2 regions of the Marinobacter sp. MDS2 genome follow, and region 2 is predicted to be linked to the other one. Evidence: predicted binding sites of a transcription regulator. Region 2 holds the regulator's gene; the other holds the start of a gene.
What was found. Region 2 encodes sigma-54, which starts transcription at its own class of promoters, with help from an activator protein. Its sites were predicted from a motif close to ANTGGCATNNANNTTGCTNT; they were not measured.

Region 1 (4,424 bases), 1.4 Mb from region 2:
GTGCAGGTGATGCGGTAGATTCTGCCATTGTTGCTATCCTGTCAGGAAACCCGAGTCGGCGGGAAAACCGTTGAAGGCTGCATTGTAGGAGCTGACTGCTGCCCCTACAATACGCCTCTTTCGAGATGTCCGGGCGTGGTGCAGCGGCATACAGTTGGAGAGTGATATGACAGCATTGAATGAAGGCTGGTTTACCGAAGTATTCCAGGATCAGGGCACGGCCTTTTCCTTGCAGGTAAAAGCCAAACTGCATGAGGAACAGACGCCGTTCCAGAAGCTCGAGATCTACGAAACCGAGACCTTCGGCAATCTGATGGTGCTGGATGGCTGTGTGATGCTGACCACCCGCGATAACTTTCTGTACCACGAGATGATGACGCACCCGGCGTTGTTCACCCACAAAGATCCGAAAAAGGTGGTGATTGTCGGTGGCGGTGATTGCGGCACGCTGAAAGAGGTGTTGAAGCACCCGGGTGTGGAAGAAGCCTGGCAGGTGGAAATCGACGAGCGGGTGACCCGCATGTCTGAAAAATATTTCCCGGAACTGTGTGAAGCCAATAGCGATCCTCGAGCCAACTTTTTCTTTGGTGATGGCGTGAAGTGGATGCGCGAGGTGGAGCCAAACAGCATCGACCTGCTGATTATCGACAGCACTGACCCGGTGGGGCCGGCGGAAGGTCTGTTTGCTCTCGATTTCTACCGCGATGCGATGCTTGCGCTGAAGGAGGGAGGCCTCGTGGTGCAGCAAAGTGAGTCACCTTTGCTGCATACCGAATCGATCATCAAGGATATTCACACCGATATGCGAAAAGCCGGCTTCGGCCATGTGCAAACGTTGCCGTTTCCGCAACCGGTATACCCGACGGGCTGGTGGAGTTGCACAATGGGCAGCAAGGACAACCCGCTCAAGTATTTCCGTGAAGAAGACGTGAATGACCGGCCGTTCGTCACCCGGTATTACAACGCGGGTATCCACCACGGAGCCTTGGCCATGCCGCAATTCATGATTGATGCGCTGGAAGATCAGGTACGGCCGGAAGAGGGCTGACGACGCCCGGGCGAGCGGCCAATACAACAAAAAGGGCGCCCGAGGGCGCCCTTTTGGGTTTCTCTGGCAGCGGTTATTGCTTGCTGCTGCCGAACTCGGGGTAGGCTTCCAAGCCACATTCTGCAATGTCGACGCCTTCATATTCTTCTTCGGCGCTGACTCGAATACCCATCACGGCTTTCAGAATGCTCCAGACGATCAGGCTTGCGACGAACACCCATACAAAGATGGTCAGGGCACCAATCAACTGGCCGCTGAAGGTCACGTCACCGTTGGTGACTGGCACCAGCATCAGGCCAAGGAAACCACACACACCGTGAGCAGAGATGGCACCAACCGGGTCATCAATGCGCAGTTTATCGAGTGCAACGATGCTCAGCACCACCAGGCCACCGCCCAGAGCGCCCCAGAGGGTGGCGGTCAATGCACTTGGAGTTGACGGTTCGGCGGTAATGACCACCAGGCCGGCAATGGCACCGTTCAACAGCATGGTCAGGTCAGCTTTGCCAAACATCAGGCGGGCAACAGCCAAGGCGGTGATCGCACCACCGGCTGCGGCGGCGTTGGTGTTCAGAAACACCATGGCGACGGAATTTGCGCTGGCGATGTCGCCAAGCTTCAGTACAGAGCCGCCGTTAAAGCCGAACCAGCCCATCCACAGAATCAAGGTGCCCAACGCCGCCAGCGGCATGTTGGCGCCCGGAATCGCGCGGATTTCGCCGTTCGGGCCGTATTTGCCTTTACGGGCACCCAGCAACAACACGCCAGCCAGAGCCGCGGCTGCACCGGCCATGTGTACGATGCCTGAGCCGGCAAAGTCACTGAAGCCAAGATCGCCCAGGTTATACAGGCCGAACACGTCTTTGCCGCCCCACGTCCAGGCACCTTCCAGCGGATAGATGACACCGGTCATCACCACTGCGAAGGCCAGAAAGGCCCAAAGCTTCATACGCTCGGCAACGGCGCCGGATACGATCGACATGGCGGTGGCAACAAAAACCACCTGGAAGAAGAAGTCGGACGCACCAGAGTAGATGGAGCCACCTTCGAATCCGTCTTCACGGGCGGCGAAATCACCCAGCACGGCGTCTACATCGACATCGGCGATGCCGGAGAGGAACAAATTGCCGCCATACATGATGGCGTAGCCGCAGACCATGTACATGGTGCTGGCGATCGCAAACAAGGCAACGTTCTTGGTGAGAATTTCAGTGGTGTTTTTGGAGCGCACCAGACCGGCTTCGAGCATGGCAAAGCCGGCGGCCATCCACATGACTAATGCGCCGCAAATGACAAAATAAAAAGTATCTATAGCATACTGCAGGTGAAAGACATTGCTTTCCATAGGAAGCCCTCCGCACAAGGCTCGTCAGATATTTGATTTTTTTGCGTTGGCTGGATCCGGGGATCAGGCCGGTATCAAACCGCCTCTTCGCCGGTCTCGCCGGTCCGGATTCGGATCGCTTGCTGCAGTTCGGTCACGAAAATCTTGCCGTCGCCGATCTTGCCGGTATTGGCTGCCTTGGTGATGGACTCGATCACCTGATCCAGCAGGTTGTCGCCAATGGCGATTTCAACTTTTACCTTGGGCAGGAAGTCCACCACGTATTCCGCGCCGCGGTAGAGTTCGGTGTGGCCTTTCTGGCGACCGAAGCCTTTTACTTCCGTTACGGTTACGCCTTGAACGCCAATTTCGGATAGTGCCTCACGGACATCATCCAATTTGAAAGGCTTAATGATCGCTGTCACAAGTTTCATTGCTTTCTCCTTGGTAAAGCCATCTCAACTTTGTAAGTGGTTGAGTTCGGGATGCTGCCACCTCGCACATCAATTGTGCGGATCGTGTACAAGGTTTAGCATCAGGTATGCCAACGCAAAAAATTATAATAAAAACATTGAGTTGCTTTTTATGTGTTCCCAAATGATGCAGATGGCCGCACCAAATTGGGGCGCCGCGCCCCAATCTGACTCAGGGTTGAACCGTCAGCGGGCAAGGCCTGGAACCTATTATACGGCCCAGCGGGTACAGTATGGCAGGGGCAGCGGTGTGATACACTCTCGTCTATAGCAGTATTGGATGGGCGATTGTCCTGAACGAACGAAAAGATCGACGCCACGAGGTAAAACATGAAAGGCCCCCAAGATTTCTTTGCCCAGCTACAAGGCCAGTTTGGCCAGTTTGTTCCGGATATGGCGCGGGCCGCCCGGGAAGATTTTGAAACTCAGGCCAGAGCAACCGTGATGTCTGTGCTGTCCAAACTGGAGTTGGTCACCCGTGAAGAGTTTGAAGGCCAGCAAGTGGTGTTGATGAAAACCCGAGAGAAAGTCGAAGCCCTGGAAAAGCGGGTTGCCGAACTGGAGCAAAAAGCCCAGTCGTAATTTTTTGAGATGCGGGCGCAGGACGCGCCCGTTAAATGCCAGCCCACCATGGAAGGTGATGATGTTAGCGATTGTCAATTCGCGCGCCAGCATTGGCGTGTCTGCCCCTGAAGTAACCGTCGAAGTGCACTTGTCGGGCGGTTTGCCGGCGCTCTCTATCGTAGGCTTGCCGGAAACCGGTGTCCGCGAAAGCAAAGACCGTGTTCGTAGCGCGCTGCTCAACGCCGGCTTCGAATTCCCTGCCCGACGCATCACCATCAATCTTGCCCCTGCCGACTTGCCGAAAGAGGGCGGTCGCTTCGACCTTCCCATCGCTTTGGGCATTTTGGCCGCTTCGGGGCAGATTCCACCGGATAGCCTCAAGCCACTGGAGTTTATGGGAGAGTTGTCACTGGATGGCGCCTTGCGGCCTTTGAAGGGCGTTTTGCCCGCGGTGCTGGCGGCCCGGGAAGCAGGGCGCTCCCTTCTGATCCCGCAAGCCAACGCGGACGAAGCGGCGCTCGCAAGCCAGGGGGATGTGCTGGCGGCAAGCCACATCCTGACGGTGTGTGAGCATCTGACCGGCCGTGCGAAGCTGGTGCCGATACCCAGGCCAGAAACCGATGTGGCCCAGGCTAATGGTACGGAGAAGGGGGCCGATCTTGCCGATGTGCGGGGCCAACAGGTGCCTCGAAGGGCGTTAGAGGTGGCCGCAGCGGGTGGCCACAACCTGCTGTTTTTTGGCCCTCCGGGCACGGGTAAAAGCATGTTGGCCAGTCGTCTGCCGGGAATTCTACCGGCCCTGGACGACGCCTCGGCGATGGAAGTGGCCAGTGTGCACTCAGTGGCCGGGCACCCGCTGCAACCAGGGGGTTGGCGCCAGCCGCCGTTTCGGTCGCCCCATCACACGGCGTCAGCAGTGGCATTGGTCGGTGGCGGGAGCAGCCCGCGGCCGGGCGAAATTTCTCTGGCGCACCGTGGCGTGCTTTTCCTCGATGAGCTGCCCGAGTTCGAACGG
Region 2 (4,424 bases):
CTGACTGCCATTTTACGCAGGCGAGTGGTCGCCTCCTGGGTGGCGGCTTCCTGGGTCAGAGGGAAGAGGAGCCCTATGGGGAGGTTGTCGATGCAGTAAAACCCCAAATCTTCCAGTACGTGCAAGGCGGTACTTTTTCCCGAGCCTGAGCGGCCGCTGACGATGATCAGCTTCATAACAGTGTTCCTCTCATGCTGCGCGCTTTTGCTGAATTCGTATCAGTTCTGATTCGAAATCATGGCCTTGTGCAGATGGTCGGTATCCTGGCACTGGCGCAGCTTTTCGCAAAAAGAGCTTTCATTAAACTTTTCAGCGAGCTGACTGAGCAGCTCCAGGTGTTCGCTGGTCGCTTCTTTGGGCACAACCAGGGCGAAAACAATATCGACGGGCTGGTTGTCGATGGAATCGAACTCGACCGGTTCGGCCAGAGTCATCAACACGCCGATGACCCTATTCAGCCCGTCCAGCCGGCAATGGGGAATGGCGATGCCTTCGCCTATGCCGGTACTGCCCAGCCGCTCCCGCGACACCAGGTTGTTGAAGATATCTGTATCGTTGAGACTTTCATCCTGCTGGTGAATGTGCTCGGCGATAAACTCCAGTACACGCTTCTTGCTTGACGCTGCAACACGGCACAGAGTCAGTTCTGGAGCCAGAATGTTGTCGATGGTCAGGGATGAATCGCTCATAGATCGACTTCATTTCCGTAAAAAAAAGGCTGCGGCCGGATCATACTCCTGCCGCAGCACGTTTTATTGAAACACCCGGTTCGGTTTCACGCTAAGAGGCGCGTTAGCCGTTACCTTGCATCCGGGCAACTGTCTTTTCTTTATGTTTGAGGATCTGGCGGTCGAGTTTGTCGACCAGGCCGTCGATGGCGGCGTACATATCCTCGTTTTCAGCCTTTGCGTGAATTTCGCCACCAATCACGTGGAGGGTAGCTTCGGCCATCTGGCGAACTTTCTCAACTTGCAGCGTCACCTGACAATTACTGATGTGGTCAAAGTGTCGCTCAAGCTTATCAAACTTGGTGTTTACGTAATCCTTTAGTGCGGGAGTCAGTTCTACATGATGGCCTGAAATGTTGAGTTGCATAGGCTTCTCCTGTTGTCATATAGCCGGCTTTTGCCGGACTGAGTGTCAGCACCTCTTGTACTGACGAATCCTTAAACCAAACGTTTACGCTCGTTCGAGGGAGGGATGTGCATCGCCTCTCTGTACTTGGCTACGGTACGTCGGGCAACATTGATTCCCTGTTCTCCTAGCATGGCTGCAATTTTGCTATCACTCAATGGCTTTTTCGGAGTTTCGTCCGCAATCAGTTTTCTGATCATCGCACGAATCGCCGTTGAGGAACATTCTCCACCCTCGGCAGTGCCCACGTGGCTGGAGAAAAAGTATTTAAGCTCAAAAATGCCTCGGGGTGTATGCATGTATTTTTGCGTGGTAACCCGGGATATGGTCGATTCGTGCATATCCACCGCCTGGGCAATGTCCGACAGGATGAGCGGTTTCATGGCTTCGTCACCATGATCCAGAAAGCCCTGCTGGTATTCCACAATGCGAGTGGCCACTTTGAGCAAGGTCTCGTTGCGGCTCTGCAGGCTTTTGATAAACCACTTGGCCTCCTGCAGTTGGTCGCGCATGTAGGTGTTATCGGCGCTGCTGTCCGCCCGTCGTATTAATGAAGCATAGCTCGCGTTTACGCGAATGCGCGGGGCAATTTCCGGATTGAGCTCCACGCGCCACCGGCCTTCATGTTTGCGCACGATGACATCCGGAATGACATAGTCTGGTTCTGTACGGTCGATGCTGTCGCCGGGGGTCGGGTTCAGGCTGGTGATCAGCCCCAACACTTCTTTCAGCTGATCTTCTTTCAACCGGCTACGGCGAAGCAGTTGCGCGTAGTCACGGTTGCCCAGCAAGTGCAGAAACTGGGTCACGACCAGCTTGGCCTGGCGCAGCCATGGGGTGTCCGGTGGCAGCTGGCCAAGCTGGATCATCAGGCAATCCTGAAGATCTCTGGCAAACACCCCCGGTGGATCAAAGTGCTGGAGTCGGTGCAGAACCGCCTGCACTTCGTCGAGTTCCAATGGATCGTCTTCTGAGCCTTCAAACAGGCCGGAATGAATTTCTTCGATGGAAGACGTCAAGTAGCCCCGGTCATCGACCGCATCCAGCAGGGCGTGTGCAATCGCCTGATCCCGTTCGCTGAGCGGGGTCAGGTTCAGCTGCCATTCCAGATGGTCGTGCAGGGTTTCGCTGGGCGAGTTTCGGGTTTCGAAGTCGGAGTCGTTTTCATCGTCGCCACGGCTGGCCGGAGCTGGTGCTGACTGGTAGATGTCGTCCCAGGCAGTATCGACCGGCAGGTCGTCAGGGATATTGTCGGGTGTTTGATCTTCCGCTGACCAGTCGGGTGCGGTTTCCGATTCGTCCCAGTCCGTACTTTGCGAATCTGAAGCGGATTCTTCCGGCGCCGAGGCAGTCTCGTGTTGTTCGTCGTGGTTGTTTTCCTGCTGCTCGACTGAATCTGCCTGATCGTCGTCCTCGGAGGTTTCCAGCATCGGGTTGGAGTCGAGTGCCTGCTGGATTTCTTGCTGTAGATCCAACGTGGAAAGCTGCAGTAGCCGAATGGCTTGTTGCAGCTGGGGGGTCATGGTTAGGCTTTGGCCCATTTTAAGCTGTAATGAAGCTTTCATAACCATGGCTCAATATCCATAACGTGCTCGTATCCTGATCAAAAGCATTGCTTGCAAATATAAAAAATTGTTGTGTGCTGGTAACTTACAGTACGCGATCAACAATTTAAGCAAGTACCCTGCCGAGTTTACTTGCTCGCGTTCAGCAAAACAATCAGCCCGGCCTTCAGGTCTACGATTGTCTAAAGTCGGAACTCATCCCCAAGGTACACTTCCTTCACTTGCTGGTTGGCCAGAATGGCATCTGCGTTGCCCGATGCAATGATGTGGCCGCCCGAGACAATGTAAGCGTTCTCACAAATATCCAGTGTTTCGCGCACGTTGTGATCGGTGATCAGAACGCCAATGCCTTTGTCGCGAAGGTGCCGGATGATGTGTTTGATGTCGCTGACGGAAATGGGATCTACGCCGGCGAAGGGTTCGTCCAGAAGAATGAAGGCCGGCTCCATTGCCAATGCCCGGGCGATTTCTACCCGGCGACGTTCACCGCCAGAAAGCGCCATACCCAGGCTGTCACGAATGTGGGTGATGTGGAACTCTTCCAGCAACTCTTCCAGCTTGGCCTCACGATCCGCCTTGGAAAGCGATTTGCGCGTTTCCAGAATGGCCATGATGTTGTCGCGCACGGTCAGCTTACGGAATACTGACGCCTCCTGTGGCAAGTAGCCGATGCCTTTGCGGGCACGCCCGTGCATGGGCAGGGGGGTGATGTCGTTGTTGTCGATGGTGATGCGGCCATGGTCAGCCGGGACCAGTCCGACAATCATGTAAAAGCAGGTGGTTTTGCCGGCGCCGTTAGGGCCGAGCAGGCCGACGATTTCGCCGGAACGGATTTCCAGTGAAACATCCAGAACCACTTTTTTCTGTTTGTAGCTTTTGGCCAGATTGCTGGCCCTGAGAACTGCCATCAGAACCTTCCTGTTATTGACCTGAGCTGCGGGGCTGAATCACCATTTCTACGCGGCCTGAGCTTGTGCCCTCCGAATTGCCGCCTTCTGCTGTAACCACCCGGTTCACTGTGTCGTAATGAATGACATCACCGCGAAACGTGCTGCCACCTTGTTCGATCAAGGCTTCTCGCTCGAAGGTCAGCTGGCTGTCTTTGGCCGACCAGGTAATGTTCAGTGCCTCGGCATTGATAACGGCCGTTTGATCCTGGGACGGCTGGCGATAATGAGCGGGGGAGCCGCTTGCTTCAATGCGGCTAAGTCCCTGTGGGCTGCGATAAAGTACAACCCGTTCGGCATCCAGCTTAACGCTGCCTTGCACCAATTCCACGGCACCGGTGTAGATGGCAGTGCCCGCGCTGTCATCCAGACGGGCGGAGTTGGCGCTGACTTTAATGGGCTCGTCGGAGTCCAGAGTGAAGGCGGCCGCCGTATTGGCCAGAAAGGTAGCGGCCATAATCAGCGGAAAAAGAAGTCGGTTACCTGATGGGATCATAATGCCCTTCCACTTGGGAATTGAGTTCCAGAATTCGGTCGTCTAGCCAGGCTTTCATGCCCGTTGCCTTTGTGGTTCCGTGCGGTTCGGTGATGGTCACCGGTTGGTCGGTGTACACGGTACCCTCGGTGTTGTTGAGGGTTAGTTCGTCGGTTTTGAAGGTGGTGTCAGCGCCGCTTAACTGGCGATGGATCACCACGTTACCGTGCAGATTGACCAGACCCTCATTTTGCAGAAGGCTACCTTGATCCGCTTCAATATTCCACGGCACCGGGTCGCCTT

Region 1: glnK (P-II family nitrogen regulator) is a predicted target of sigma-54. The motif match lies at 2,902-2,921, and genes of this name have one in related genera.

What each region holds. Positions count from the first base shown of each region.
Region 1 covers NZ_JAVAJF010000001.1:2,218,524-2,222,947, forward strand. Annotated here, with positions in the region: gene speA (biosynthetic arginine decarboxylase) at 1-28, opposite strand, end outside; gene speE (polyamine aminopropyltransferase) at 167-1,048, shown strand; gene Q9245_RS10410 (ammonium transporter) at 1,122-2,393, opposite strand; gene glnK (P-II family nitrogen regulator) at 2,468-2,806, opposite strand; gene Q9245_RS10420 (accessory factor UbiK family protein) at 3,176-3,427, shown strand; gene Q9245_RS10425 (YifB family Mg chelatase-like AAA ATPase) at 3,486-4,424, shown strand, end outside.
Region 2 covers NZ_JAVAJF010000001.1:852,054-856,477, reverse strand. Annotated here, with positions in the region: gene rapZ (RNase adapter RapZ) at 1-176, opposite strand, end outside; gene ptsN (PTS IIA-like nitrogen regulatory protein PtsN) at 219-689, opposite strand; gene hpf (ribosome hibernation promoting factor) at 793-1,095, opposite strand; gene Q9245_RS04070 (RNA polymerase factor sigma-54) at 1,167-2,699, opposite strand; gene lptB (LPS export ABC transporter ATP-binding protein) at 2,882-3,607, opposite strand; gene lptA (lipopolysaccharide transport periplasmic protein LptA) at 3,621-4,142, opposite strand; gene lptC (LPS export ABC transporter periplasmic protein LptC) at 4,126-4,424, opposite strand, start outside.